2 regions of the Telluria sp. ZT3P26 genome follow, and region 2 is predicted to be linked to the other one. Evidence: riboswitches for the same ligand, from Rfam matches in the RefSeq annotation. Region 2 holds a riboswitch; the other holds the start of a gene.
What was found. A riboswitch is a leader RNA that binds a small molecule or an ion and turns the genes downstream of it on or off. The one in region 2 is predicted to bind thiamine pyrophosphate.
Positions count from the first base shown of each region.

Region 1: another riboswitch for thiamine pyrophosphate. It lies ahead of thiC (phosphomethylpyrimidine synthase ThiC); the one in region 2 lies ahead of AC56LN_RS06045 (TonB-dependent siderophore receptor).

Region 1 is NZ_JCASII010000004.1:113,846-128,854, reverse strand. Features, by position in the region: gene AC56LN_RS14290 (metallophosphoesterase) at 1-875, shown strand, start outside; gene AC56LN_RS14285 (GNAT family N-acetyltransferase) at 870-1,394, opposite strand; gene AC56LN_RS14280 (ion channel) at 1,454-2,167, opposite strand; gene thiE (thiamine phosphate synthase) at 2,206-2,820, opposite strand; gene AC56LN_RS14270 (bifunctional hydroxymethylpyrimidine kinase/phosphomethylpyrimidine kinase) at 2,831-3,583, opposite strand; gene AC56LN_RS14265 (thiazole synthase) at 3,580-4,401, opposite strand; gene thiS (sulfur carrier protein ThiS) at 4,422-4,625, opposite strand; gene thiC (phosphomethylpyrimidine synthase ThiC) at 4,626-6,551, opposite strand; TPP riboswitch at 6,629-6,740, opposite strand; gene AC56LN_RS14250 (hypothetical protein) at 6,798-7,091, opposite strand; gene AC56LN_RS14245 (hypothetical protein) at 7,235-9,349, opposite strand; gene AC56LN_RS14240 (valine--tRNA ligase) at 9,596-12,394, shown strand; gene AC56LN_RS14235 (hypothetical protein) at 12,761-12,952, shown strand; gene AC56LN_RS14230 (acyltransferase family protein) at 12,985-14,130, shown strand; gene AC56LN_RS14225 (transglycosylase domain-containing protein) at 14,130-14,813, shown strand; gene AC56LN_RS14220 (MBL fold metallo-hydrolase) at 14,814-15,009, opposite strand, start outside.
Region 2 is NZ_JCASII010000001.1:1,364,940-1,379,948, forward strand. Features, by position in the region: gene AC56LN_RS06025 (S46 family peptidase) at 1-1,624, shown strand, start outside; gene pnuC (nicotinamide riboside transporter PnuC) at 1,642-2,235, shown strand; gene AC56LN_RS06035 (AAA family ATPase) at 2,232-2,765, shown strand; gene AC56LN_RS06040 (HDOD domain-containing protein) at 2,905-3,873, shown strand; gene AC56LN_RS06045 (TonB-dependent siderophore receptor) at 4,277-6,406, opposite strand; TPP riboswitch at 6,490-6,587, opposite strand; gene AC56LN_RS06050 (DUF535 family protein) at 6,644-7,390, opposite strand; gene AC56LN_RS06055 (hypothetical protein) at 7,698-8,033, shown strand; gene AC56LN_RS06060 (glutathione S-transferase) at 8,126-8,839, shown strand; gene AC56LN_RS06065 (MFS transporter) at 8,845-10,050, opposite strand; gene AC56LN_RS06070 (LysR family transcriptional regulator) at 10,149-11,045, shown strand; gene AC56LN_RS06075 (TonB-dependent receptor plug domain-containing protein) at 11,047-13,539, opposite strand; gene AC56LN_RS06080 (alpha/beta fold hydrolase) at 13,791-14,684, shown strand.

The sequences.
Region 1 (15,009 bases), on a different contig from region 2:
GCACGCTGATCGCGATGGCGATCCGGCGCCGGCGCGTGGCGATTGCGCCGCGCCTGCGCTACGGGATTGCCATCGCCGCCGCGCTGCTGGCGGCCCTGGGCGTGAATCAGGCGATCAAGTCGCCATCGCTCGAGGATGTGCTGATCGAGGTGAAGAACCTGCCGCACGAATTCGACGGCTACCAGGTCGTGCACCTGACCGACCTGCACATCAGCCGCCTGTTCGACGCACCCTGGACACGCAAGGTCGTCGCCGACGCCAATGCGCTGGACGCCGACCTGATCGTCATTACCGGCGACCTGATCGACGGCAATATCGCGCACCGCGAACGCGACGTGGCGCCGCTGCGCGACCTGCGCGCGCCCGATGGCGTCTGGGTCATTCCCGGCAACCACGAGTACTTCTTCGGCCACAAGGCATGGATGGCGTATTTCGCAAGCCTGAACATGACGCCGCTGGACAACAGCCATACCGTCCTGAAACGCGGCGCCGGGCAGCTGGTGCTGGCCGGTGTCAACGACGTGACTGCCCCGCAGGCGGGCGCCGCGCCGCCCGACGTCGACGCCGCCTTGCGCGGCGCGCCGGCCGGCGCACCGGTGATCCTGCTCGACCATCAGCCACGCAATGCCCGCCATGCCGCCAGCCGCGGCGTGGCGCTGCAACTGTCCGGCCACACGCATGGCGGCATGATCGTCGGGCTTGATCGGGTGGTGGCACGCGCCAATAACGGCTTCGTGTCGGGCCGCTACGATGTCGACGGGATGACGCTGTACCTGAACAATGGCACGGCATTGTGGCCGGGCTTCGCGCTGCGCCTGGGCGTACCGTCCGAACTGACCCGGATCACGCTGCGGCGCCAGACGGCAAGTTCATGATCCTGCAATGACCAGCCGCATGCGCTCCTCGACCTGATCCGAACCCGGGCGCATCGGTTCGCGCAGCCCCGTGGCGACGAAGCCGGCGCGTGCGTACAAACGCAGTGCTTCTTCATTGGCGCAATTGACACCAAGCTGCATGGCAGTGGCGCCGCGTGCCCGGGCCCAGCGCACTGCCTCGGCCAGCAAGCCGGCGGCCACACCCTGCCCGCGCGCCTCGGGCGCCACCCACATCTGGAACAGGTTCACGAGGGCCGGGTCGTCCGCGTCCACCTTCGCCCAGGCCAGCCCGACGGGCTCGCCTGCGATCTCTGCTGTCAGAGCATGGTCGATGCCGGACGTGGCCGCGCGGGCCAGGCGCGCCGCCCATTCTTCCGGCGGGCGCACGGACTCGGCGGCCAGCGTGCTGCCGAAGGCGTCGGGCGCGTCTTCCAGCGCGCGCAGGCGAAGCGCGCGGTAGGCTGGCCATGCATCGTGCGTGAAAGTGCGGATCGTGAAAGCAGCCGGTTGGTACGCCATGCACGTGCTCCTGTTGGTGATCGGAGGACGATTCTAGCAAGCAATCTCTGCCCTGTGGCTCAATCCTGTTCCCACTCTTCCAGCTTGCGCTTGCGTGCGCGGCCGACCGCGATCCGGTTGCGTGTCGTGAAGGCGATCAGGCGCGCCACGACCACCGCCAGGTACATCAGGCCGATGAGCATCTCGACGCTGGCCAGTGCCCGCGCCGGTGCGGTCAGCGGAATCACGTCGCCAATGCCGGTGCTGGAAAGCAGTGCGAAGCTCAGGTAATTGAGTTCGGTCCAGGTACGCGGCGCGCTGGCATTGACGGCGGCGGCAAAGGTGCCGGGCTGGATTTCCTGCAGCAGGATGTACATGTGGGTGAAGGCCCAGGCCAGCAGCGTGAACGTCGCGCCGGCCGCGAACAGCTCGTCGGTCGTGGCCCGTTCGTCTTCCATCATGTAGGCAATCAGGCTGCCTGCCGCGTAGAAGTAGAACAGCGCCTCCAGGCCCGACGACCAGGCCAGCAGATGGTTATAGCCAAGGAGGATCTGCGCCAGCAGCAGCGCGATGATCGGCACGGCCAGCGCCCAGCTCACGCGCACTTCGCCGGGCGTGCGCCGCACCATGCGGATGGCAAAGGCCAGCACCACGATGCCGAAACAGTTGAAGGCCACCTGGCCGGCCCGCGTGCCTTCGATGAACGGGTAGGAAAGCATGCCCAGCAGCTGCACCAGCAGCAGGATGGCGGACGGGTGGCGGCGGGTATGGATGAACAGGCGCGGAGCGATCATGGCGGCAGGACAAAGTCGTAAGTACTGCCATTGTAGGTTCAGCCGGCCGAAAACAGGGTCCCGAATGCGTGCGCGGCCGCGCGTGGATCGGCCGCGCCATACACACTCGTGATCGCCGCGACCAGGTCGGCCCCCCGCGCGACCAGCGGCGCGGCATTGGCCGGCGTCATGCCGCCGATGACGACGAGGGGCAGCGTGAACTCGGCACGCGCCTGGTCGAGCAGTGCCGGCGGCGTCACGAACGTGTACTGTTTGACCGGGGACGGATAGAAGCCGCCGAAGGCAAGGTAGCTCGCGCCGGCGCTGCGCGCGGCGCGTGCCAGCGCCAGGTCGCCGTAGCACGAGGCGCCGACGATCTTGTCAGGGCCCAGCAGCGCGCGGGCAGCAGCGATCGCCGCATCCGTATGGCCCAGGTGCACGCCATCGGCGCCGATCGCCTGGCACAGGTCGAGATGATCATTGATGACGAACGGGCAGCCGTGGCGGCGGCATAACGCCAGCAGCGCCGTGGCCTGCTCGAGGCGCAGGCGCGCGTCGGCCTCCTTGTGCCGGTATTGCACCAGTGCAGCGCCAGCGCTCAGCGCGGCGTCAGTGGCGGCCAGCAGCCGCTCGGTGTCGTTCCAGTTCGGTGTGACGAGATACAGACCTTGCATGGTGGTTCCTTCAATGTGGTTGGCACAGGCGGCGCGGGATGCGCTGGCCCGGCGCAATCGTGAACGATTGCGCCAGTGTGGCGTGTGTGTAGGCCTGGGCGTGCCCGAGGGCGACGGCCATCGTCTCACCCAGCGCCAGGCGGCCCGCCAGCGCCGCGGCCAGCGTGCAGCCGCTGCCGTGATAGGTGTCCGGCAGGCGCGGCCAGTGCCACTCGCGCACGTCTCGGCCATCCAGCAGCCAGCGGTTGATGACCGTGTTGCCCGGCGCGTGGCCGCCCGTGACGAGCATCTGCACGGTGCCGGGCGTGTCCAGCGTGTCCAGCGCCGCGCGTTCGGGCAGGTTGGGCAGCACGATCGTGGCCAGCCCGATCAGGCCGGCCAGGGCTGCGCTGGCGCTGCCCTGGCCCAGCGCGTCGCCATGGCCGCTGGCCAGCACCGGATCGAGCACCACCGGCAGATCGGGTTGCCGTGCACGCAGGTCACGGATGATGGCCGCGATGGCCGCCGCATTGGCCGCGTTGCCGGGGATGCCCAGCTTGACGGCGCGGATGTCGAAGGCGGCGACCAGCGGCGCGGCCTGGCGCGCAACCAGGCCGGCGTCGACCGGGTACGCCTCGAACACCCGGTTGTTGTCCTGGCAGGTCAGCGCCGTGGCCACCGGCAGCGCGTGCGCACCCTGCGCTGCAATGGCCAGGATGTCGGCCGCCAGGCCGGCGCCCCCGCCGGGATCGAGCCCGGCGAAGACCAGCACGCACGGTGTCATGCGGCGACGTTACCCGTGATCTTGCCGTCGACCGGCGACGACGGCGAGGCCGCGAAACGCTTCGGCATGCGCCCTGCCAGGTAGGCATCGCGCCCGGCCAGCACCGCATGCTTCATCGCGCGCGCCATGCGCACCGGGTCGCGCGCGCCAGCAATGGCGGTGTTCATCAGCACGCCGTCGCAGCCGAGTTCCATCGCGATCGCCGCATCCGACGCCGTGCCAACGCCGGCATCCACCAGCACCGGCACCGTGGCCTGCTCGATGATCAGCGACAGGTTCCACGGGTTGAGAATCCCCATCCCCGAGCCGATCAGCGACGCCAGCGGCATCACGGCCACGCAGCCGATCTCCTGCAGGATGCGGGCCTGGATCGGATCGTCGCTGCAGTAGACCATCACGTCGAACCCGTCGCGCACCAGCGTTTCGGCGGCCTTGAGGGTTTCGGGCATGTGCGGGAACAATGTGGTGGCGTCGCCCAGCACCTCGAGCTTGACGAGATTGCGCCCGCCCAGCAGCTCGCGCGCCATCTGCAGCGTGTAGACCGCATCCTTCGCATTGAAGCAGCCGGCCGTGTTGGGCAGGATGGTGAACTCGGACGGCGGCAGCACATCGAGCAGGCTGGGCGCGTTCGGGTCCTGGCCGATGTTCACGCGGCGGATCGCCACCGTGATGATCTCGGCGCCGGCCGCCAGCGTGGCCTCGCGCGTTTGCGCCAGGTCGCGGTATTTGCCGCTGCCCACCAGCAGGCGCGAGTGGTAGGCGCGCCCGGCGATGGTGAGTACATCCGGTTGCCCGTCTGGTTTCATGTTTTCGTTCATGACATTCATCCTGTTCTCCTTTAGCCGCCACCGATGGCGCGCACGATATCGACCCGGTCCTGCGCCTGCAGGCGGCGCGTGGGCCACTGCTGGCGCGGCACCACCTCGCGGTTGACGGCCAGCGCCATCCCCTGCCCGTTCAGGTCCAGCTGCGCGAGCAGGCCGGCCAGTGTCTGGCCCGGTGGCACGCCGCACGGCGCGCCATTGACTTCGATGGGTGTCATTCAGACCTCCCGGTACAGCCGGGCGCCGTCGCGCACGAACTCGATCGCCTTTTCCTGCATCCCCTGCTGCAGGGCCTTTTCGCCCTGCATGCCATTGGCGGCAGCGTAGGCGCGCACTTCCTGCGTGATCTTCATCGAGCAGAAATGCGGGCCGCACATCGAACAGAAATGGGCCACCTTGGCCGAATCCTTGGGCAGCGTCTCGTCGTGGAATTCGCGCGCCTTGTCGGGATCCAGGCCCAGGTTGAACTGGTCGTCCCAGCGGAATTCGAAGCGCGCTTTCGACAGCGCGTTGTCGCGCAGCTGCGCGCCCGGATGGCCCTTGGCCAGGTCGGCCGCGTGGGCCGCGATCTTGTACGTGATGATGCCGTCCTTGACGTCCTGCTTGTCGGGCAGGCCCAGATGCTCCTTGGGCGTCACGTAGCACAGCATCGCCGTGCCGTACCAGCCAATGGTGGCCGCGCCGATGCCCGACGTGATGTGATCGTAGCCGGGCGCGATATCGGTTGTGAGCGGCCCGAGCGTGTAGAACGGCGCTTCATGGCACTGCTCGAGCTGCAGGTCCATGTTCTCCTTGATCAGGTGCAGCGGCACGTGGCCGGGGCCTTCGATGATCGTCTGCACGTCGTGCTTCCACGCGATCTGCGTGAGTTCGCCCAGCGTTTTCAGTTCGGCCAGCTGCGCTTCGTCGTTGGCGTCGTAGATCGAGCCTGGGCGCAGGCCGTCGCCCAGGCTGAACGTCACGTCGTACGCCTTCATGATGGCGCAGATGTCTTCGAAGTGGGTATACAGGAACGATTCGCGGTGGTGCGCCAGGCACCACTTGGCCATGATCGAGCCGCCGCGCGAGACGATGCCCGTCAGGCGGTTCGCCGTCATCGGCACGTAGCGCAGCAGCACGCCGGCGTGGATCGTGAAGTAGTCGACGCCCTGCTCAGCCTGTTCGATCAGCGTGTCGCGGAAGATTTCCCAGGTCAGGTCTTCGGCCTTGCCATTGACCTTTTCCAGCGCCTGGTAGATCGGCACCGTGCCGATCGGGACCGGGCTGTTACGCAGGATCCATTCGCGCGTTTCGTGAATGTGCTTGCCGGTCGACAGATCCATCACCGTGTCGGCGCCCCAGCGGATCGCCCAGGTCATCTTTTCCACTTCTTCGCCAATCGACGAGGTCACGGCCGAATTGCCGATATTGGCATTGACCTTGACCAGGAAATTGCGGCCGATGATCATCGGCTCGATTTCGGGGTGGTTGATGTTGAGCGGGATGACGGCGCGCCCGCGCGCGACTTCCGAGCGCACGAATTCAGGCGTGATCTCGGCCGGGATGCTGGCGCCGAACGACTGGCCCGGATGCTGGCGCCCCATCAGGTCGGCAACCCGCTTGCCCATCGGACCGGATGCATGCAGCGACGCGATGTATTCCTTGCGCTGCATGTTTTCACGCAGCGCGATGAATTCCATCTCGGGCGTGATGATGCCCTGGCGCGCGTAATGCATCTGCGTGACGTTCGCGCCGCTCCTGGCGCGGCGCGGCGCGCGCTGCAGGTCGAAGCGCAGCGCGGTCAAGGCCGGATCGTTCAGCCGCTGCTGGCCGTATTGCGACGATGGCCCGGTCAGTTGCTCGGTGTCGCCGCGTTCGTCGATCCATGGTTGACGCATTGGCGCCAGGCCGCTGCGGATATCGATCGCGGTCGCGGGTTCCGTGTACGGTCCGGACGTGTCGTAGACGAACAGCGGCGGATTGGGTTCGCCGCCAAAGCTGTCGGAGGTGGCCGACTGGCTGATCGCGCGCATCGGCACGCGGATATCGGGGCGGCTGCCTTCGATATAGACCTTGCAGGAGTTTGGTAGCGATGCGATGGCTGCCTGGTCCACCGTGGCGGTGGCGGCATCGAACAGTTGCGAAGACTTCGGAGGTGCGTTCATGTGGCTCCCTTGCGTGCATGAGAGCCAGCAAAGGAGTTACCGGGTGCGGCGAGGTCGGGCGCAAGACTGCGCACGGCCGCACGAATCGGCTGCTTCCCTTCGCTGGCATTATCCAGATCAGGTTCGGAGGGTATTTCTCACCCACGCATCGCTGTAAAACAACGGCGCGCAGGACCCCTAGCGTTTGCTGCCAGTGATGGCAGCGGGTGGATTATAGCCGAACCGATATTGGATGGGCCATCATGGTTACAACATCGGCGGCTCGGCCGGCAACGGCAGCAAATGCAGCGCGCCGTCGATGAAGCGCACTTCGACGAACGGCGTCTGCGCCGGCTCGACGGCACGGCGCACCGTCGGCCCGCCCTGCACCGCCACCTCGAGCTGGACGCTGGCCCCATCGACCGCCACATCGAACGAATCCGCACGCGAAATCGTCAGGTCGGTACTCACGTTCGGCCGGTCATAGACCTGCTTGCCGTCGACCCGCACGCTGACCGTATTGTCTTGAAAGCCTTCGCCCAACCTCACGCGTAACGTCATCGCTTGCCTCGCCTTTCCATTGACTGCGACAGGTTTGCCGGACAAGCCGCCCGAAGAGCAGGCTTGTCCGGAACAGGGTAACGCCAGCAGGGCCACCACGACCAGCGCGCATGCCTGGTGCACTCCCGGCCATCCCGCAGTGGTCATGTCTTCCGGTGCGGCCGCGTGCCCGGCCCGCTCGCGCCGGCCGCTGCAGAGCCGCCCTGGACAGTGGCCAGGCAGGTCAGCAACTCACCCTGGGACACCGGATCGAGTACCCTGGCCCCGGCGGCGCTCGAGAGCAAGGCGACGCTCTCGTCAAGACGGGCTGCGCGCACGAACAGTGGCTTGCCCTCGCCCGCGTTCACCGTCTTGAACGCGCGTGCCGCATTGACGCCCTTGACCATGCGCACATAGGCCGCCATCGGATGCGTGTCGAAACGATCGAGCACCTCGTCGAAGGCGGCATTGCCCGAGCGCAGCGTTACGTTGTCCGATCCTTGCAGGTACAACAGCGCGCCCTGGTCGTCGCCCATGAACAGGTCGGCCAGCACATTGTCGTCGGTACTGACCGGATAGCGCACGCGCACCGTCAGGATATCGGACAGCACTTGCGAACCGTCGAGCGCCGCATACGCGGCCCGTACCCGGTACTGGCCGGGCTGGCCGAAATAGAAGCCATCCCTGCCGTAACCAATATACGCGCTGTCCTGGGCCGGGTTGTCCACCCCGAGCATCGTCTGGCGTTCGCCCACCAGGTGGTCGATCATCGGCTCGTAGGCGCAGACCCGGCCGCCCGGTTGTTCGATGACGATCTTGACCAGGCCGTAGTTCGGATGCAGCCAGGTATGGGCGCGGCGCCCGCGCGTGTCGGTGGCACGCAGCTTGAGTCCGAGCACCACCGGCTCGCCCAGCGCGAAGCTGCGCTGGTGGGTCGATATCTCGAGCACCAGGCCGGATTCGTCCGAGATCGGATCGGCCATCACGTCACGGCCAAGCGAGGCACCGCTGGTGAAACTGTTGCCGCCCATGACGACGTCGTTGCGGAAACCGTGGCGCAGGTGGATCAGCTCTTCGTCGTCGAAGCGGAAGTCGAAGCTGCTCCAGAAGCCGGGCGCGTTGCCATTCGGGTAGTACCACGGGTAGTTCATCCACGACAACGCTTCGGGGCGGTTCGGTTTGGGAGGATTGGCGTACGACTTTTGCCACGAGTGCATCAGGTTGAAGCAGTGGCCCAGTTCATGCACGTAGGTGTAGAGCTGCAGCCGCAGTTGCTCGGCCGTGGTGCCGCCGATCCCGGCGTGAAACACGGCGCAGCCCTGGCGCTGCTTGCCCTGCTGGTCGAACATGATGCCGTACAGGCCCGTGCCAAGGTCATGCTGCTGCGCCACCAGCTGCCAGACGCACCACTGCTGCAGGTCGCCCCACAGCGAAAAGTGCTGCTGCATCGACGCGTGCAGCTCGGCATTGCTCCAGGTGGCGTTGCCCCCGGCGCCGCTGACATCGATGACATTGTTGCCGGCGGTGGGCACCATACCGATCCCCGCTTCGCCAAAGGCACTGACCACGTTGACCGTGCGGGCGCTGCCGCCCGAAGGCAGCGCGCCCGTGTTGTAGCTTGTAAACGGCGTGGTTGCCACGTCGGACACGCTGTCGGTTTCAATGCGCACCGTGCGGAAATGCAGCGACGAGAAGGGACAATGATAGGACGCCCCGGGCGTATTGTTGACCGTGAAGAACTGCAGCGTGGCAGCGGCCTGCGGCTGGAAGATGTTCACGCGCGGGATCGTCACCTGGATCACCGGCGCCCCGGCCGCGAACGTGAAGCGGCCCATGCCCTTGACGACGATGCGGGTGGTCGACACCGTCACGGTGGGGCTGTCGACCACGAACGAGCCGAAGTACGACTTGGTCTTGCCGCTGGTCTGGTAAAAGTCGCCGCTGACCCGGCGCATCGGCCGGTTGCGGTCGACGTCGACCCGCAGGTCGAGCTGGAAGCTGCCCAGTGAACTGGCGTAGCAACCGCTGACCGCCTTCTTGATGGCCGGGATGGACGGGATGGGAAGGGAGGGGATCGGCAAGGGCGTTTGCTGGGCCGGCTGGATGGCCGGCGGTGCAGCGATCCCGGGCGCGGCGCCGGTGGGCCCGGCGTCGTATGGCTCGGGAATCCCCAGGTCGCCATTGGACAGCCCGGAGACTTCTTCATACGTCATCACGCCGGTATCGCCGATGGCGTCCTCGTTTGCATTGTCGATCCCGGTTGGGTCGAGTTGTGACATGGTGTTCTCCTCATGTTGGATGTGCCCTCGTTCGACCAGCGGGATGGGGGTGATGGTTCGTCGAGGCTGCAGATATTCAGAGGAATCACTGGCACATTTGGAGGTATATCAAGGAGCTGTGGCAAACAAAGAAGGATTCAAACGAGCTGGGCAACACATGGCAATTCAGCGACGCTGCCAGGATAGGCTGGCGCTGGAAGGTGACCTATAATGGTTTCTTTCGCAAAATTCACACACGACCACATCATGGAATTAGCCAAGTCTTTCGAGCCAGCCGATATTGAACAGTTCTGGCGCGCCGAGTGGGAACAGCGCGGCTACTTTGCTGCGACCATGGACGAGGGCAAGCCCTCCTTCAGCACCCAGCTGCCGCCGCCGAACGTCACCGGTACCCTGCACATGGGCCACGCGTTCAACCAGACGATCATGGATGGCCTGACGCGCTACTACCGCATGCGCGGCTACAACACCGCATGGGTCCCGGGCACCGACCACGCCGGCATCGCCACGCAGATCGTCGTCGAGCGCCAGCTGGACGCGCAAAAGATCTCGCGCCATGACCTGGGCCGCGACGCATTCCTCGAAAAAGTCTGGGAGTGGAAAGAAAAATCGGGCAGCACCATCACCGGCCAGATGCGCCGCCTGGGCACGTCGCCCGACTGGCAGCGCGAATACTTCACGATGGACGAACCGCGCTCGAAATCGGTCGTCGAAGTCTTCGTGCGCCTGTACGAGCAGGGCCTGATCTACCGCGGCAAGCGCCTGGTGAACTGGGACCCGGTGCTGGGCACGGCCGTGTCCGACCTCGAAGTCGACTCGCAGGAAGAAGACGGCTTCATGTGGTACATCCAGTACCCGCTGACCGACGGCAGCGGCCACCTGACGGTCGCCACCACGCGCCCTGAAACGATGCTGGGCGACGTCGCCGTCGCGGTCGACCCGACCGATGAACGCTACCTGCATTTGCACGGCAAGACACTCACACTGCCATTGACCGGCCGTGAGATTCCGATCATCGCCGACAGCTACGTCGATAAAGAGTTCGGCACCGGCTGCGTGAAGATCACGCCGGCCCACGACTTCAACGATTACGCGGTCGGCCAGCGCGCCGGCCTCGCGCCGATCAGCATCTTCACGCTCGACGCCAAGATCAACGAAAACGGCCCGGCCCAGTACCAGGGGCTGGACCGCTTCGCCGCGCGCAAGCAGATCGTGGCCGACCTCGAAGCGCTGGGCCTGATGGAGCAGATCAAGCCGCACAAGCTGATGGTCCCGCGCGGCGACCGCACCAACGTCGTGATCGAGCCGATGCTCACCGACCAGTGGTTCGTCGCAATGACCAAGCCGGCCCCGGAAGGCACGTTCAATCCGGGCAAGTCGATCACCGACGTGGCACTCGAAAAAGTCGCCAGCGGCGAGATCAAGTTTGTGCCGGAAAACTGGAGCACGACCTACAACCAGTGGCTGGGCAACATCCAGGACTGGTGCATCTCGCGCCAGCTGTGGTGGGGCCACCGCATCCCTGCCTGGTTCGCCGAAGACGGCCAGATCGTCGTCGCGCGCGATGAAGCCGAAGCGCAGGCCAAGGCGGCAGCTGCCGGCATCACCGGCGCCCTGCGCCGCGACGACGACGTGCTCGACACGTGGTTCTCGTCGGCGCTGGTGCCCTTCTCGACCATGGGCTGGCCCGAAGAAACGCCGGACATGAAGATGTTCCTGCCGTCGTCGGTGCTGGTCACGGGCTTCGACATCATCTTCTTCTGGGTGGCGCGCATGGTCATGATGACCGCGCACTTCACCGGCAAGGTGCCGTTCGAGACCGTCTACGTGCACGGCCTGGTGCGCGATTCGCAGGGCCAGAAGATGTCGAAGTCGAAGGGCAACACGCTCGACCCGATCGACCTGATCGACGGCATCGACGTCGAGACGCTGGTGGCCAAGCGCACCACGGGCCTGATGGACCCGCGCGCCGCCGAGAAAATCGGCAAGGCCACGCGCCGCGAATTCCCGGATGGCATCCCGGCATTCGGCACCGACGCCGTGCGCTTCACGATGGCAAGCTACGCGTCGCTGGGCCGCAACATCAACTTCGACCTGGGCCGTGCCGAAGGCTACCGCAACTTCTGCAACAAGCTGTGGAACGCGACCCGCTTCGTGATGATGAACACGGAAGGCAAGGATTGCGGCGCGCCAGCACCGGAAGATTTATCCCAGGCCGATCGCTGGATCATCTCGCTGATGAACCGCGTCGAACAGGATGTCGCCAAGGGCTTTGCCGACTACCGCTTCGACAATATCGCGAACAGCATCTACAAGTTCGTCTGGGACGAGTACTGCGACTGGTACCTTGAAGTGTCGAAAGTCCAGGTCCAGCAAGGCACCGAAGCGCAGCAACGCGCGACGCGCCACACGCTGCTGCGCGTGCTGGAAGTGATCCTGCGCCTGGCGCATCCGATCATCCCGTTCGTGACCGAAGCGCTGTGGCAAAGCATCGCCCCGCTGGCCGGCAAGACCGGGCCGACGATCATGCTGCAACCGTATCCGCAAGCCGATGCGACGCAGATCGACGAAGGCGCCGAAGCCTGGATGGAGCAACTCAAGGCGCTGGTGGACGCCACCCGCAACCTGCGCGGCGAAATGTCGCTGGCGCCGTCGCTGCGCGTGCCGCTGATCGTCGAACCATCGAGCGACGCCGGGCGCGCTGACATGGCGGTGTTCGCACCGTACATCCAGCTGCTGGGCAAACTGGCCGAAGTGCAGATCGTCGATGCGCTGCCGGAATCGCCAGCAGCCGTGTCGATCGTCGGCACCACCAAGCTGATGCTCAAGGTCGAGATCGACGTCGCCGCCGAACGCGAGCGCCTGTCGAAAGAGATCGCGCGCGTGGCCGGCGAAATCGCCAGGGCCAACGGCAAGCTGTCGAACGAGAGCTTCGTGGCCCGCGCCCCGGCCGCCGTCGTGGCACAGGAGCAGGAACGCGTGGCAAACTTCTCGGCCACGCTCAGCAAGATGCAGGAGCAGCTGGAGAAACTGGCAGCGGCATAACTAGCCAGCGCCCAAAGAAAACGCGGCCTCGGCCGCGTTTTTTGTTTCTGTCCCGCTCACTTCAATCCATGCCATCAGCACAGCCGGGGTCAGGTCTGACATTCGGACACGACCTCAGCCCTAACTACTTGCAGTGGCTTGTTGCCCGGCATTGGCATGGCCCGGTATAAGCTGGTTCCGACTACCCAATTGTCGAGTTCGTGTCCGAATGTCAGACCTGACCCTGGCTTTTAAGGTCGAATCAGAAGGCAAGGCCACGATCGACCGGCTGGCGGCACGAACCGGCGCATCGACGTCGGCGGCAGCTATACCCACACCAGCGGCGTTGTCAGCCGCAGCAGCGCATGGATCGTCGATGCAGACAGCATGAAACGCCAGCTTGACCTTTACACACTGTGGAAGCGTGATGCAAGATCGCGCCTGCGACTGTCGGTCTCGGATGTGCTGCAGCAAGACGTTCGCGAACGGCGCACGTTCGAAGGCAACGCGCCGCTGATTCGCGCAACGACGTATCGGGTACGCGCAATCTGGCGCCTGGTATGGGAACGCACCCTGTAGACGATGGCAGCAATCACCCTGGAAAGCACCGCATGACGACTTCCCTCCTGCATCGACAAGCCGCGCGGCGTAACGTCGGCATCGATTGCCTGCGTGGCCTGGCGATCCTGCTCGTGATCGTGCACCATCTGGCCTTGCCGTTTCGCCTGCCGCTGGGCCCAAGCCTGCTTGGCCAGTGGCTGCCCAAGCGACTGATCGACGCCATCAGCTTCAACGGCTACGAAGCAGTCTTCATCTTCTTCACGTTGTCGGGCTTCCTGATCACGCTGCGTATCATCGAACGCGATGGCGACGTTGGACAGGTCGACCTGCGCCGTTTCTACCGCGCCCGCGCACGGCGCATCCTGCCCCTGCTCGGCCTGGCCCTGACGCTGCTCTCGCTGCTGGCCGTGTGCCAGGTACCGGGATTCGCACCAGAGACCGACCGCCAGTCGCTGGCCGGCTTGCTCGGTTCGGCACTGACGTTCACGTTCAACTGGTACGAGGGCCGCACTGGCTGGGCGCCGCCGGGCTGGGATGTGCTGTGGTCACTGTCGATCGAAGAAGTGTTCTACGTGGGCTTTCCGCTGCTGTGCCTGTGGCTGCCGCGCCGTGTCCTGATCGGCATGTTGGTCATGCTGGCGCTGGGACTGCAACCGTTGCGCGCGCTGGTGCCGATGAGCGACGAGGTCTGGTGGGAAAAGGCATACCTGCCCGGAATGGCGGCGCTGGCCTGGGGCGTGCTCGCTGCACTGCTGGCGCGCCGGTGGCAGCCAGGCAAACGAGGGGCCCGCATCATGGGTCTGGCTGGTGCGTTGTGCCTTGTGCTGGTATTGGGCTGGTCGGACGTGGTCTACCGACATCTGTTCAAGTCGAACCTGTATGTGATTTGCGTCGGCGCCTGCCTGCTGCTGCTGGCCTTTCACGCGCAGCCACCTGCGCCGCGCCATGGTCTCGGATGGCTGGCGCGCATGGGAAGCCTCAGTTATGAGCTGTACCTGTTCCACATGTTCATCGTGCTTTCCGCGCAGTGGCTGTACAGGTCACTTCTGGGCGATGTGCAAACCTGGACCTTTGTCGTCTATTTGCCGGTGCTGCTGTGCTGTTACGCGCTGGCGCGCCTGCTCGAACACGGCACCGTGCATCTGGGTTTGCAGCGCAGACCATCCGTGGGCCAGGTGCCCGTCAAAAGCGTGTGATGCGACGACGAACCCGTTGGCTGTCGATCCTGCCCGCGATGGTGGCGGGCTATCTGCTCCTTGTCGTCATCTGGGCCTGGGCCACCTTTGACACTGTCACTGCCCACATGCCTGCAATCGCTGACGCGCCCCTGTCCGCGCGGCAGACGCAGATCCTGCTGCGCGTCGAAGATCCTGCCTTCTTCGTACACCACGGCGTGAGCCTGACCAGCGGCCAGGGCTTTGCGACGATCTCGGGCGCGGTCGCGCGCGACGTCTACCTGGAAGGGGCGGATCTGGGCGGGGCTGGCGGCGCGTTGCAGGCGCTGTACCGCAGCGTCTTTGCATGCTGCAAACGGATCGATCTGGGCCGTGATGCGATGGCCGTGGTGCTCGACGCCAGGCTGTCCAAGGCACGACAACTGGCGCTGTACACGACCCGTGTCTATTTGGGAACGCACAACGGCAGGCAGATCATGGGCTTGTCAGCGGCGTCCCGGAATTATCTCGGCAAGTCGCTGGAACAGACCAGCGAAGAAGAATTCATTGGCCTGGTTGCCATGATCAAGGCACCCAACGCGTACCATCCTGTCAGGCAGCCCGCAGCGTATGCGACGCGCGTGGCACGGGTGCGTGCGCTGGTGCAGGGCACCTGCAAGGCTCACGGCTGGTTCGATACAACACTGGCGCACTGCGGCGCGTGATCACTTGAGGCCATGCCACCAGCGCCCGCCGGCATGCGGCTGCGTCAAGCTCAGTGCTTCGCCCATCTCCGGCGTGGCCAGCTTGATCCCGCGCTCGTTGGCCAGCGTCTCGATCCGGTCGAGCGGCTCTTGCCAGCGATGCAGGGCCAGGTCGAACGTTCCGTTGTGCATTGGCAGCAGCCAGGCTGCGTTCAGG
Region 2 (15,009 bases):
GGCGTTTCACCGCGGCCTGGAGTACTACCGCATCAGGCAGCTGATGATCCGCGACGTGCGCCTGGTGCACGCGCCGTCCGACCGCATCGGCAACTTCGGCGGCGACATCGACAACTACGAGTGGCCGCGCCAGACGGGCGATTACTCGTTCCTGCGCGCCTACGTCGGCAAGGACGGCCGCCCGGCCGACCCGTCGCCGGACAACGTGCCATACCGCTCGAAGGACTTCCTGGTGGTGTCGGCCGAAGGCCTGAAGAACGGCGATCCGATCCTGCTGGCCGGCTATCCGGGCCGCACCAGCCGCTACAAGCTGCCAAGCGAGATCCGCTTCGCACGCGACGTCGATTTCCCGGCCAAGGCAGCCACGATCACGGCCGACCTGGCGACCATCGCCGCCGCAACCAAGGGCAATCCGGCCTGGGACGTGCGCTATGCGAGCGTGGCCAAGAGCCTGAACAACGTGCTGAAAAAGACGCAGGGCCTGATGGACGGCTTCGCGCGCAAGGACATCGCCGCCATCAAGGACGTGCAGGACGCCGAGTTCCGCACCTGGCAGCAACGCCACGCCGGCGCCAACAAGAACCTGCTGACCGAACTGGACGCCGTGATCGCCCGCGACATGGCGCTGCAACGCCAGGAAGCCGCCTGGAACGAAGCGACCCACAGCGACCTGCTCAAGAGCGCGCGCACGCTGTATCGCCTGGCCCTCGAGCGCCAGAAGCCCGACGCAGAGCGCGAAGGCGGCTACCAGGAACGCGACCTGTCGTTCATCAAGGCGCGTTTGACGCGGCTCGAGCAATCGTTCGTGCCAGCGGTGGACGAAGCGCGCTACAAGGCCGCGTTGGCCCGCTACGCCCGCATTGATGGCGCCGTGCGCCCGCAGGGCCTCGACGCACTGCTGCCGACCGAAGCGGCGCTGCCGGCGATGTACCGCAGCAGCGAGCTGGCCGACACCGCAAAGCGCCTGGCCTGGATCGGCAAGGATCCGCAGGCGTTCCGCGCCTCGAACGACCCGTTCATCGCACTGGCCGTGCGCCTGCACGACGCCGGCATGGCGCTGGAAAACGGGCGCAACGAGATCGACGGCAACCTGGAACGCGTGATCCCGCAATACATGGCGGCCGTGATCGCATTCAAGACGTCGCAGGGCAAGCCGGTCTACCCGGACGCCAACTCGACGCTGCGCGTGACCTATGGCACGGTATCGCCGTACGCGCCGCGCGACGGCCTGCTGAAAGGGCCGTTCACGACCGTCGAAGGCATTCTTGAGAAAGAAACCGACAAGGACCCGTTCATCGTGCCGGCCGCGCTCAAGGAAGCGATCCAGGGCAAGCGCTACGGCGTGTTCAAGGACAAGGCGCTGGGCACCGTGCCGGTCAACTTCCTGTCGAGCGCCGACACCACGGGCGGCAATTCGGGTTCGGCCGTGATGAACGGGCGGGGCGAGCTGGTGGGCCTGAACTTCGATTCGACCTATGAATCGATCACCAAGGACTGGTACTTCGACACCGCCATCACGCGCGCGATCCACGTGGATATCCGCTACATGCTGTGGGTAATGAAAGAGGTCGATCATGCCGACAACCTGCTCAAGGAAATGACGATCAAGTATCCGAAGAAGTAGGACGGGTACATCCACGCATGAACGAACCCCTTGTCCTCGCCGGCCTGACGACGTCGCCACTCGAACTGATTTCGTTCCTGCTGGCCGTCGTCACGGTCGTGCTCAACATCCGCCAGAAGCACTGGGCCTGGCTGTTCTCGATCGCGTCGTCGGCCACCTACGCGGTGGTGTTCTTCGAGGCGCGGCTGTACGGCGACATGGGGCTGCAGTTCGTGTTCATCGGCGCGTCGATCTGGGGCTGGAGCATGTGGCTGCGCGGCGCCGGCAATGCGCCGCTGGTCGTCACGCGCCTCAAACCCGGCGCGCGCGCCTGGGTGCTCGTCGCGTGGGTCGCCGGCTTCGTGCTGCTCTCGACCTTCCTCGATCATTTCACCGACACCGATGTGCCGCACGCCGATGGCTTCCTGACCGCCGGCAGCCTGCTGGGACAACTGCTCCTGGCGCGCAAGAAGCTCGAGAACTGGCACATCTGGATCGCCGTCGACATCCTGTATGTCGGCCTATATGTCTACAAGGGCCTGATGCTCACGGCCGTGCTGTATGGCGTGTTCGTGCTGCTGGCCATGGCCGGCCTGCGCGCCTGGGCCGCGCATGTGGAGAAGCGGGCATGACCATGCCCGTTGCCGGTGTGGCCAGGATTGCGATCCTGGGCGCCGAATCGTCAGGCAAGTCCACGCTGTCCGAAGCGCTGGCGCGGCGCTACGACACGGTCTGGGTGCCCGAGTACCTGCGCGAATTCGTCGACGTGCACGCCCGCGTGCCGCGCGAGGAAGACCAGTTCGGCATCGCGCGCACGCAACTGGCGCGCGAGGATGCGGCGGCCCGCATCGCGCGGCGCTACCTGTTCTGCGACACGACGGCCCTGATGACGGCGTTGTACAGCCAGGTGTACTGGGACCGGGTGGATGCCCAACTGGCTCAGCTCGCCGCGCGTCACGCCTATGCCGTCACGCTGGTCACCGCACCCGACGGTCCTTGGGAGCCGGACGGCCTGCAGCGCGAATCGGAAGCGGTGCGCCAGATGGTGCACCGGATGCTCCTCGAAACACTGGCCAGGCGCGGCATCGCGTACACCCTACTGGCAGGCGAGCTGCCGCAGCGCATGGTGCAGGTAGAACAGCTGCTTGCGGCGCCCGATTGATCTACCTCAAGCGTACGACTTAAACTGCGCCGATATGCCAGAGACAAGGCCGATCGGCAGTAAATAGTTTGTCCAGGCCGACTATTTGTTTCTTTGTGGCATTACAATATGCCACTTTCTGAACACGGGGCGGGACGCGATGAAAAATTGGATTGGTCGCTTGCTGGGCGGCGCGGAGAAGGAAACCGTCGCGCCCGCAGCCGTCGGCGCAGCGCTGACGGGCGAAGACAGTCAGGCCATGGCGACTGAGGTCCACGCCACCTATTATCGCTGGCTGACGGCCAGCAGCCGCTGCGCGGCGTCACCCGAACAGGAGGCCCAGATCCTGGACGAAGTGCGCTCGCTCGCCGCCGATCCTGTCTGTGCCTCCGGCCTCGTGCCACGTATCCCCGAACTGATTTCGCAGCTCCTGACCGCGCTATCGGACGAGAATATCTCGACGGGCGCGCTGTCCGCTCAGGTGGGGCGCGACCTGGTGCTGGTCGCCGAAGTCATCCGCGAAGCGAACAGTGCCTATTACCGACCCGTGACGCCCATCGAAACGCTTGAAGGCGCCGTCACGATGCTCGGCCTGAACGGCTTGCGCATGCTGCTCGCGCGCATCGCGTTTCGTCCGCTGCTGCGCGTGACGACGCAGGGCGTTGCGCGCAAGGTGGCGCCCGTCGTCTGGAAGCATGCCGAACGCTGCGCATTCGCCGCCAGCGTCATGGCGCCGGGATTGTCCGCCGGCGTGTTCGAGTCCTATCTGGCGGGCCTGATGCACAACCTGGGATTGCAGGTGGCGTTCCAGATCGCCGACCGCGTCTGCGAAGGCAAAGTGCCGGGCTCCGGCGAATTTGGCATTGCGTTCTTTGTCGCCAGCCGCGAGCTGTCGGCGGTGATCGCCAGCCACTGGGATTTCCCGCCGGATGTCGTCAAGGCGATCGCGCATGCACATGAGCCGGAAGGCTCGAATCCGGCCAGGGCGCTGGCGCTTGGTGACAGGATCGCCACGTTGCGCCTGCTGCTGGATGCTGGTGTGATCAATGACGATGATCCGCTCGTGATGCAGGGGCTGAACGGGTTTGAGCGGCGGTGTCTGGGCAAGTTGGAGGAGTTGTCGGATTAAGTCCTGAGTGCATCCAGGCGTGCAGCAGGAGGGTGCGGCGTCCCGTTCGAGTCTTTCGTCGTCCAAACCAGAACGCCGTGCGACATCCCGGTAGAATTGCGTCCCGTGACCGGACAGATATGAGGCGCGAAACCCCCACGCCCTCCTGATTTTTCTGGCTGACCAACAGATCGGGCAATAGTCGGCACCTTGGTATCTCGCGTGCATGGACAGTCACAAAGATATGCTCAGCAGGACCCTAATGGACGCGCTTATCATATTATTCAAAATGATAAGCGTAGAAAGCCGGGATAGTTCAAGAGTCCACGTCGCGACCGCATCCTGATGTGCCTAAGCGTCGACCCGTCCGCCACTGGTAGGAACCACAGTCACAACAGCAACTGTAGTCCACTACCGGCTTCAATCAAAAATCAATCTGCGCCGACACCCTGAACGTCCGCGGCGCCCCCGGCAGCAAATACCCACCCAGCGACTGCGTCACATCGCGCCAGTAGAACTTGTCGAACGCATTGTCCATCCGCGCCCGGATGATCGTGTTCAAACCACCCGCGCGCAGCAGGTACGACGCGCCGAACCCGGCCACGTGGTACCCCGGCACCTTGACCCGGTTGGCCGGATCGAACACCTTGTTGCCCGAATACTGCCACTGCGCGTCCAGCTTGAGTCCCGCCACCTGCGGCACCGCGTACTCGACCCACGCAGCCGTGCGCAGTTCCGGCACATTGGTCACGCGCTTGCCTTCGGTGCTGGCGTCGCCCGTGTCCTTCTGGTCCGTATCGAGCGCCATCAGCGACAGGTTGTAGTTCAGGCCGGGCAGGGCGCGGCCCTGCGCCGACAGTTCGATGCCGCGGTGCGTCTGCTCGCCGGCGCGCACGAAGACGTTGGCGGCGTTCGTGTACTCGAGGCCCTGGGTGATTTCGAATACGGCGCCCGACAGCGCCAGCTGCTCGTTCACATTGCGCTTGACGCCGAACTCGAACTGCTTCGAGCGGCTTGGCGAAAGCACCGTGTTCTGGTTGACCGTCTCCATCGGTGCGATGCCGCCGTATTGCAGTCCGTGGCTGATCGAGCCGTACACGCGCCAGTCCGGTGCCGGCGCGTACACCAGCGCCACGTTCGGCAGCGCGAACGAGTCTTTTGACTTCACGCGCGCCTGATCGATTTCTTCCAGCGCATCAAGCTTGAGCTGGACATAGCGCACGCCGGCATGCAGCGTCCAGGCTGGCGCCAGGGTCACGACATCCTGCACGAACAGCGAACGCTCTTCGGTTGCGCGGCGTTCCATCACCGGCCCGGTGACGCGGCTGCTGTCCACCGGCGGCACGATCTGGTTTTGCCAGATATTGCTTGAGCCGACGTAGTCGTAGACGTATTCGCCGAAGCTGTCGTGGCGTTCGGCGTACGCGATGCCGAGCGTCAGCGCGTGGCGCACGGCGCCCGTGTCGAAGCGACCCTGCAGCATCGCTTGCGCGCCCCATGGCGTCTTGCGCTCGCCGGTGCTCTGGAAGTCGTAGACGTCGTAGTCACCGTTCGAGCAGTAGCCCGGATAGTAGCCGTCGCCCTCATTGCTGCAACCGTAGGGGAAAGCGGTGAAGTCATCGCGCTTGAACCAGTGCTTGTTGGCGTTGACGGTTGCGGTCCAGCGGTCGCTGATGCGGTACTCGAAGCGCAGGCCCAGATTGCTGCTGTCCGTGTCGACGGGGCGCGTCCATGGCTGGTCGTTGAGCAGCGTTTTTGCGGAGATCCCGGTGGGCAGGGTTTCATTGCGCAGCAACTGGTAGCCGGGGGCGGTGACCTGCTCCTTGTGCTGGTGGTCGACGTCGATCTGGAACAGCGCATCCGGCGACATCTGCCAGTCGAAAGCGGCCGAGATGAACTGGCGTTTGCCGTCGGCGCCGCGCACGTACGATTTCAGGTCTTCGGCGGCAGCATTGATGCGGTAGCCGAAACGGCGGTCGGCGAAGCGGCCGCCCAGGTCGACCGCGCCGTACACGGTGCCGCGTTCGCGCACTTCGACCGTGGCCGAACGCAGCGGCGCATTGGTCGGGCGCTTGGTGACGAAGTTGAGCATGCCGCCGGGTGCTGCAACGCCGGCTTGCAGACCGGCCAGGCCGCGCAGGATTTCGATGCGCTCCTTGTTCTCGAGCGGGATCTGCGTGTCGCCCGAAATGGCGATCATGTCCTTGCGGTAGCTGGTCGCGTTGTCGAGCGTGAAGCCGCGCACCGAGAACTGTTCGGCGTAGCCGATGGCGTTGTAGGCGTCGCCGATCGAGGCGTCGTAGCGGCTCGCATCGGTGACGCTGCGGATCGACAGGTCCTGCATCTGGCCCTGGCCGATCGAGGTAATCGATGCTGGCGCGTCGAGCAGCTGCGTTTCGGCGAAACCGCCGACGCTGGCGCGGTCGAGCGCGATCCATTTGCTGCTGGTGACGACGACCGAGGGGATGGTGTCCTGTGCGACTGCGGCAGGCGTGACAACGAAGGCCTGCAGGATGGCGCAGGCAAGAACGGGGTGCTTCAGAGTGAAGGTCATGGTGTGCTCGTGTTTGCGCGCCACAGAGGCGCGCCGCTTTGAAATCAAGCCGGAGCCAACGTGGGGGAAGGGCAAACGAACGGGAGGGCTGCTTTGCGCTTTCCTTCGCTGGCATTATCCAGATCAGGTACGAAGGGTATGTCTCACCCGGAACAACGTTCCAGGACCCCTAGCGAAGGCGCGAGTGTAGCACGACGCTTGATGGCCGTGGTGAATCTGGCAAGCGTCGTGGTGGGGTCAGGCTTGTGCGATGGTGGGCGCTCTGGCAGCGGCAGCGGTCGTGGCGACCGGCGCCATATAGTGCAGCAGCGTGCCGCGCGCCGCCTCGCCGATCGCGCGCCACTGCTCGCGGCGTTGGGCGGCGCGCTTGCGGTGCTTCGATGGCATGTCGGCCAGTGGCTTGAGGTAGAACGGCAGCGTGATCTGGTAGTGGCGCGCATCGTATTCGGCGCCGCCGAGAATGCGCCAGAAACCGTCATAGCCGCTTTCGAATGCCGCGTGCTGGTCTGCGTGATACGCCGGGTGGGCGGTGGCGCGCAGCGCGAGCACGCGCTCGATGCCCAGCGCCTGCGCCGCGCCCTGCAAGGCGGCGAACGCGAAGAAGCTGGGTGAATTATTCGGGAACGCGCGTTCGAAGGCATCGAAGGCCGGCCCGGCGTCGCGCCACAGGCCGGCGTTGTGGGTCACCAGCGGCGCGCCGTCGGTCCAGGTCCAGGACAGGCGGTGCAGGACCGCGCCATTCGCGAGCAGCATCAAGGTCAGCCCGCCCTGCGGATCGTCACGCTGCGCCGCGCGCAACTGCAGCGCGAAGTGGCCATGTTCGCCATCCTGCTGCCACAGGACCAGGCCGGCGTCGCCATGCACCGCATCGCGGTACGCCCGGTTGAAGGTCGTGTCCTCGAAGCGGACGTGGGCATTCAGGGACTGGCGCTCGCGCCAATGGCGCAAGGCGTGCCAGCGTTGGGTCAATCGCGCGAAGATCATCGAGCGCTCCATTGGGCAGAAAGTGGCGGGCGAACTTTATTAAATTAGTTCCTAAGTGCAATTATGTTCCCGATTGCCAACGTGCGCTTGGAGAAAGTGTAATGATTCGTCAGGAACCAACAGGATTGGGGCCAGTGGCCCTGTTGACAGGGTTCGGCCCACGGTGGGATGTTGCTCAATAGCGACAATCGGGCGATGCCTGTGGCGCGCCCGGCTTGTCGCGTCACATTGATCGCCCCGAATGCGGGGGCGCGATCCGGAGCAGGTCATAATGGCGGCACTTATTTATCAGCACGAAAGAACATCCATGACGCACAACCAGCCGCCGGAAGCCGCCCTCGCGCAGGGCCCTGTGACCGGGAACGAACCGGTCGACGACAGCGTGTCAGCAGCACGCACCGCTGCGGACATGGCGCAGACCCGCAGCATGCACCGCACGGCCTCCAGTCGCGTCGGCGGCCAGGGGGCGCGCGCTGCGACCGCCAAGACGGCCAAGGACAAGGACAGCACGGGCAGTCCTCAACGGCCCAACGCCAGCCAGGTCTCGGCATGGAAGAAAGCAAACAAGGCATCGATTGCCGAAACGGCGAAGCATTTCAATCTGCCGCCAACGATCGCCAAACGGTGGTGTGCAGTTGCCTGATATCGAAGGCCGCCTGCTTGACCGGCGTACCGTGCTTCCCGGCCGTGCTGTTCGGTTTACCATGAATTTTCTCCATCAACAGGAAAACAATCATGGCGCATCCCTACGAACTGTTTTACTGGCCGTCGATCCAGGGCCGCGGCGAATTCGTGCGCCTGGCGCTGGAGGAAGCGGGCGTCGACTATGTTGACGTGGCGCGCGGTAATGGCGGCGTCGATCAATTGATGGCCGCGCTCGAAGTCGGCGACCATCCCGCCTTCGCTCCGCCATTCCTGAAGGCCGGCGAACAGACCATCGGCCAGGTGGCCAACATCCTGCTGTACCTGGGCGAACAGCATGACCTGGCGCCGCGCACCGAACCTGGCCGGCTCTGGGTGCACCAGCTGCAACTGACGATCGCCGACCTGGTCACCGAGACGCACGACACGCATCACCCGATCGCCTCGATGCTGTACTACGAAGACCAGAAAGCCGAGGCAGAGCGCCGCGCGGCCGATTTCGTGAAGACGCGCATCCCCAAGTTCATGGGCTATTTTGCGCGGCTGCTCGTCCATCCCGAACCGCGCGACTACCTGCTGGGCGAGCACGTGAGCTACGCCGACCTGTCGCTGTTCCAGGTCATCGAGGGCTTGCGCTATGCATTCCCCAACGCGATGAAGAAGGTCGAAGCAGAGCATCCCCAGCTCACGGCCCTGCGCGACCGCGTGGCGGCGCGGCCGAAGATCGCGGCCTACCTGGCATCGCCGCGCCGTATTCCATTCAACCAGGATGGCATCTTCCGCCACTATCCCGAGCTGGACGCGTAAGCAGGTCAGTGCAGCGCGGCCGGCGCGGCGGTCATGCCTTTTACAGGCACGCTGTCGCGGCGATCGAGCCAGCCGGCCAGTGTCGTGAGCAGCAGGGCGCCCACGACCACCAGCGCGCCGATCCACGGCGTGGCCATCAGGCCGAGGTGCGCGACGATCAGACCACCACCCCAGGCGCCCAGCGCGATGCCGACATTGAAGGCGGCGATGTTCAGGCCCGACGCCACATCGACCGCCTGCGGCGCATCGCGTTCGGCGCGCCGCACCACATACACCTGCAGGCCCGGCACGTTGCCGAAGGCGACCGCGCCCCAGGCCAGGACCGTGATCAGCACCAGCGGTTTGCTCGGGGCCGTGAAGGTCAGCACCAGCAGCACGAGGGCCAGCAGCGCGAACACGATCTGCAGCGCGCGCACCGGCCCGAGACGATCGGCCAGCTTGCCGCCCCAGATATTCCCGGCCGCGACCGACACGCCATACACCAGCATGACCAGGCTCACGGTCGACGCCGCGAAGCCGGACACTTGCTGCAGGATCGGCGCCAGGTACGTGAAGGCGATGAAGCTGCCGCCGTAGCCGAGCGTCGTGATCGCATACACGAGCAGCAGGCGCGGCTTCCTCAGCACCGCCAGTTGCGTCAACAGCGGCGCCGGCTTGCTGCCGGCGATATCGGACGGCACCAGGATGGCGCTGCCGATAACGGCGATCACGCCCAGCAGCGACATCGCAAGGAACGTCGCCTGCCAGCCGAAGTGCTGGCCGATGAAGGTCCCGAGCGGCACGCCGGTGACCAGTGCCACGGTCAGGCCGGTGAACATCAACGCGATCGCGCTGGCCGCTTTTTCCTTCGGCACCAGGCTGGTGGCGATGGTCGAGCCGATCGAGAAGAACACGCCGTGCGCCAGGCCAGTGAGCACGCGCGCGGCCATCAGCGCCGTGTAGTCCGGGGCCATCCAGGCCACCAGGTTCCCGATCGTAAACAACACCATCAGGCCAAGCAGCAGCTGCTTGCGCGGGACGCGGCCCGTCATGGCAGTGAGCAGCGGTGCGCCGATGGCCACGCCCAGTGCGTACAGGCTCACCAAGAGGCCTGCGGAGGGCACCGACACCTGCAGGCTGGCGGCGATGGTGGGAATCAGGCCAACGATGACGAATTCGGTCGTCCCGATGGCAAAGGCGCTCAATGCGAGCGCCCAGAGTGCGAGTGGCATGATGTACTTTCTCAGAGATGACAGGCGTGCAGTGTGCCGCCTTTGCCAGCCTGGAAAAATACGCTCGGCTACAATGGACTTTTGATTCGGAGTCATCAATGATTGATGTGGATGCGCTGATTGTATTTTCCGCAGTCATGGATGCCGGCTCGTTTTCACGCGCTGCCGAGCGCCTGGGGCAGACGCCGTCGGGCGTCTCGCGCACGATCTCGCGCCTCGAGGGCAGCCTGGGCATGACGCTGATCCAGCGCACCACGCGGCGCCTGCAGCTGACCGAGGAGGGCGCCTGGCTGCTGGGACGGGCGCGAACGATTCTGGCCGACCTGGCCAACACCGAGGCCGAAGCGGCGGCGCGCCGTTCTCAGCCGGCGGGCCTGGTGCGCGTGAATGCCGCCACGCCGGCGCTGGGGCATCTGCTCGCGCCACTGGTCGCCGAATTCCTGGATGCGTATCCGCTGATCGGGCTGGAGCTGGTCAGCGGTGAAACCTATGTCGACCTGATCGAAGAGCGGGCCGACCTGGCAATCCGCATCGGCGCGCTGCCCGATTCGACGCTCAATGCGCGCCGGCTGGGCGCGGCGCGGCTGCGCGTGCTGGCTTCACCCGCGTATCTCGAACGCCATGAGGCGCCGCGTGATACGGCGGCGCTGGCTGGGCATCGCACGCTGGGCTTCACGGCGCCGGCACTGTTGAATACCTGGCCGTTGCGCCATGACGGCGGCGAAGGCTGGACGATCACGCCGCAGGTGGTGGCGTCGAGTGGCGAGACACTGCGGCAGCTGGCGCTGCATGGTGCGGGGATCGTATCGCTGTCGGATTTTCTGACGCGCGAAGATGTCGCGGCGGGACGGCTGGTGGTGGTGCTGGAAGAACACACCCTGCCGTGGACACAGCCCGTGTGGGCCGTGTTCTACAAGCAGGGTGCACTCGCGCCGCGGGTGGCGGCGCTGGTGGACTTTCTCGCCCACCGGCTGGACGAGGTGCTGGAACGCTGACTCAGAACGCGTAGGTGGCGCGGCCGTAGATATAGCGACCCGAACGACCGAACGGCGCGTACGTCGAGAACGGCGTGTTGCCGGTGGTGTTGAGCGACGGCGGCAGGGTTTCCGGATACTGGTCGAAGACGTTGTCCGCGCCCAGTGCCAGGGTCAGCTTCGGCGTGACCGCCAGGCGGCCTTCCAGGTCGACCGTGGTCCTGGCGCCCATCTCGAAATCGAACGCCGCCGTGGTGCCCGGCGAGAGCACTTCGCCGTAACGCGTGGCGCGCAGCGTCGCACCCCACTGGCCCAGCTTCCAGTTCACGTTGGCGCTGATCTTGTTCTTCGGCTGGCCTTTTTCAAGCGACAGCACGTTCAGGCGATCGAACAGCACCGGCGCCGGATTCAGGCCGGAGAGCTGCGCCGTGGTCGGCGTCTTGGTCACTTCGGTATCGGTGAAGTTGGCTGCCAGCGTGAAGTCCAGCTTGCCCGCGTCGCCCGCGTTGTACGGCATGCTCAGCACGATGTCGACGCCCTTGGTGGTGGTGTCCACGCCATTGATGAAGAAGCGCCCGCCGCCCACGCCGATGAAGCCCTGGCTGGCGATGTAGTTGCGCACGTTCGTCTGCGTCAGGTTCTCGGACAGGATGATGCGGTCGTCGATGTCAATGCGGTAGGCGTCGACCGTCAGGCTGACGGCGCCCAGGCGCATCACGGCGCCCAGTGACGCGTTGATCGATTTCTCGGCGTCGAGCGGCTTGGCGCCCAGCGCGACGGCGACCGGATCGTCCGGGCGGAAGGTCGTGATCTCGAACGGCACGCCGTTGATGAAGTTGGTCGAGGTCGCGGTGAAGTTCTGCTGCTGCGGCGACGGTGCGCGGAAGCCGTTCTGGATCGCGCCGCGCACGGCGAAGTTCGGGTTGAAGTCGTAGCGCAGCGCGAGCTTGCCGGCCAGGCTGTTGCCGAAGTCCGAATAGCGCTCGCCGCGCACGGCCACCGATGCCAGCAGCTCGGGCGTGACATTCGCTTCGAGGTCGATGAAGGCACCGATGGCGTTGCGGTGCGCATCCACTTCGTTCGATGGGCGGAAGCCAGGGAACACCTGGGCGCCCGGCGCCGTCGGCGTACCGTTCGGCAGCAGCGCGCCGCCAAAGCTGTACGACTGCTCTTCGCCGGCAAACAGCTCATAACCTTCGCGGCGCGCTTCGATACCCACGGCCACGTTCAGCGGCGACGAGAACGACGCCATCTCGACGCTGCGCACGCCGGTCAAGTTCAGCACCGCCTGGTCGTACGAATAGCCGCCCGCATAGAACGACGTCTTGCTGGTCGGGCCAAGGGAGCGGTTCAGCGTGTTCTCGATGGTGTACTCCATCTTGTTCTTGCCGTAGCCGAGCGAGGCGTCCATGTCCCACGCGCCGGCAACCCAGGTCACGCCGCCGGTGGCCGAAAAGTCTTTCACGGTCGGCGAGATCAATGGCAGGAAGCCATCCGGGTAGATCGACTGGATGTTGCGCGCGTCCTGCGGGATCCGGGCATAGCCGGCCGACGTGGCATCGCGGTCCTGGTAGCTCGCCCAGCCATACACCTTGACGCCGCCGCCCATGTCGTTGCCCGCGTTGGCGAACAGCGTGGACTGCTTCATGTCGGGCTCACCGGTCCACGCGTTGAAACGGTTGATCGTGTTCTCGCGCGGATCGAACGCGCCGTTGACCAGTGCGTACTGCTGGCGCATGTCGTAGCCGGCACGCTCGGTGCGGTTCTGGTCGCGAAATTCACCGGCGATCGTCAGGTAGCCGGTCTCGCCCAGCGCCAGGCCTTTCCAGATGCTGACCGTGGCGGTCTGGCCATCGGTGCGCTTGCGCGACGCCGGCGCAGTCCAGGTGCCGCCGGCCGGCGGCGCCGCGTTGTACAGATCGTATTCGGTCTTGTTGGCGCCGTAGTTGACGGTCGCTTCGCCGCCCGTGCGGTCGGTGCGCAGGCGCATGTTGACGACGCCGGAAATCGCGTCCGAACCGTATTGGGCGGCAGCGCCGTCACGCAGCACCTCGACCGATTTGACGATCGCGGTCGGGATGGTGTTCAGGTCGACCGCCGCCGAACCGCGGCCAATCGAGCCGTTCACGTTCACCAGCGACGACGCATGGCGGCGCTTGGAATTCACCAGCACCAGGGTCTGGTCGGGCGACATGCCGCGCAGGGTGGCAGGGCGAATGGTGTCGGTGCCATCGGTCAGCGCCGGGCGCGGGAAATTCAGCGACGGCAGCGCCATCGACAGCGCCTGCGTCATTTCGGTGCTGCCCGAGTTCTTCAGGGTCTCGGCCGAGATGACGTCGACGGGTGCGCTGGTATCGAGCACGGTGCGGTTGGCAACGCGGGTGCCGGTCACGACGACTGTCGCGGACGTTGCGGTGGTCTCGGCTTGCGGCGCCTCCTGGGCGTGGGCAAAGCCTGCGCACAGCGCGGCAATGGCAAGGGCAACTGCTGTCTTTTCCGTCTTTGCTCTCTGCATGGTGCTAATCCTTTTTGTTCTGACACGGTAGTCCACTGGGAAGGTCGAGGCCGGGACCTCGATTCCATACTGGACAGCGCTCGCCGGGGTGTCAATTCGTGCTAATCGCGAATGACGTAATTACAACAGTTGCCGAATGTCAGGTTCGTGTAAGGACAAAAGCGCACGCGCGGACCGGTCTTTTTTTTTCAAACGGTGGCCGTGTATAGTCGATCTTGCGGCAGCACGCCGCTCACCGGATACGAGAGACGATGACAGCACTATTCCCCCATTTTCGCGCCCTGCAGGTCGAGACCGAGCCCACCATCACCATCAACGCCATCGTCGGTGGTTCCGGCCCGCCGCTGCTGCTGCTGCACGGGCACCCGCAAACGCACGCCATCTGGCACCGCGTCGCACCGCGCCTGGCCGAACACTTCACGGTCGTGGCCTGCGACCTGCGTGGTTATGGCGAATCGTCCAAGCCGCAGGGCGCGCCGGACCACGCCAACTACAGCAAGCGCGCGATGGCGGCCGACATGGTGGCGGTCATGCAGTCACTGGGATTTGCCACGTTCCGCGTGCTGGCCCACGACCGCGGCGCGCGCGTTGCGCACCGGCTGGCGCTGGACCATCCGCAGGCCGTCGAGCGGATGGCGCTGCTGGACATCGCGCCCACGCTGGCGATGTACGAGCAGACGTCGGACACGTTTGCGCGCGCCTACTGGCACTGGTTCTTCCTGATCCAGCCGGCGCCGCTGCCCGAGCGGCTGATCGAGGCCGACCCCGCCGCCTACGTGCGCGATGTGATGGGCAAGCGCAGCGCGGGCCTGGCGCCGTTCGATCCGCGCGCGCTGGCCGAGTACCAGCGCTGCCTGGCGTTGCCAGGCGCCGCACACGGCATCTGCGAAGACTATCGCGCTGCTGCGACGATCGACCTGGAGCACGATCGGGTCGACCGCGATGGCGGGAACCGTCTGGCGTTGCCGCTGATGGTGTTGTGGGGTGAGCAGGGTGTGGTGGGGCGCTGTTTTGATCCGCTCGCGGAGTGGCAGCGGGTGGCCGCTAATGTGCAGGGCGGGGCGCTGCCGTGCGGGCATTACATTGCTGAGGAAGCGCCGGATATGCTGCTTGAACGCGTGCTGCCGTTCTTCGCGCAACGCTGAACCGGAGGGTAGACAGCATCGAGATAGGCAGTCGATATCTGCGCAGTAGTGACCCTCCCCGAATGCGAGGCGGAGTGGCTTGTCGGCGAGCACGAAAAACTTGCGTGATTGCCCTGGCATTTCGCGATCCCGAATGGTATTCGCGAAAACACGCTTGGTGTCTGCTTGAATAAAAAACCACAGCTATCATGCGATTCTGTGCGAGCGCCTTGTTGGCCAGTAGATCCGTCGGCGGAAACCTGACCGGCCAGGCCGCCGTCGACCCCTTGCTCCGCGCGCACCGGGTCGACGTGGCTCAGCTCATCGCCAACGATGACGGTAGCGC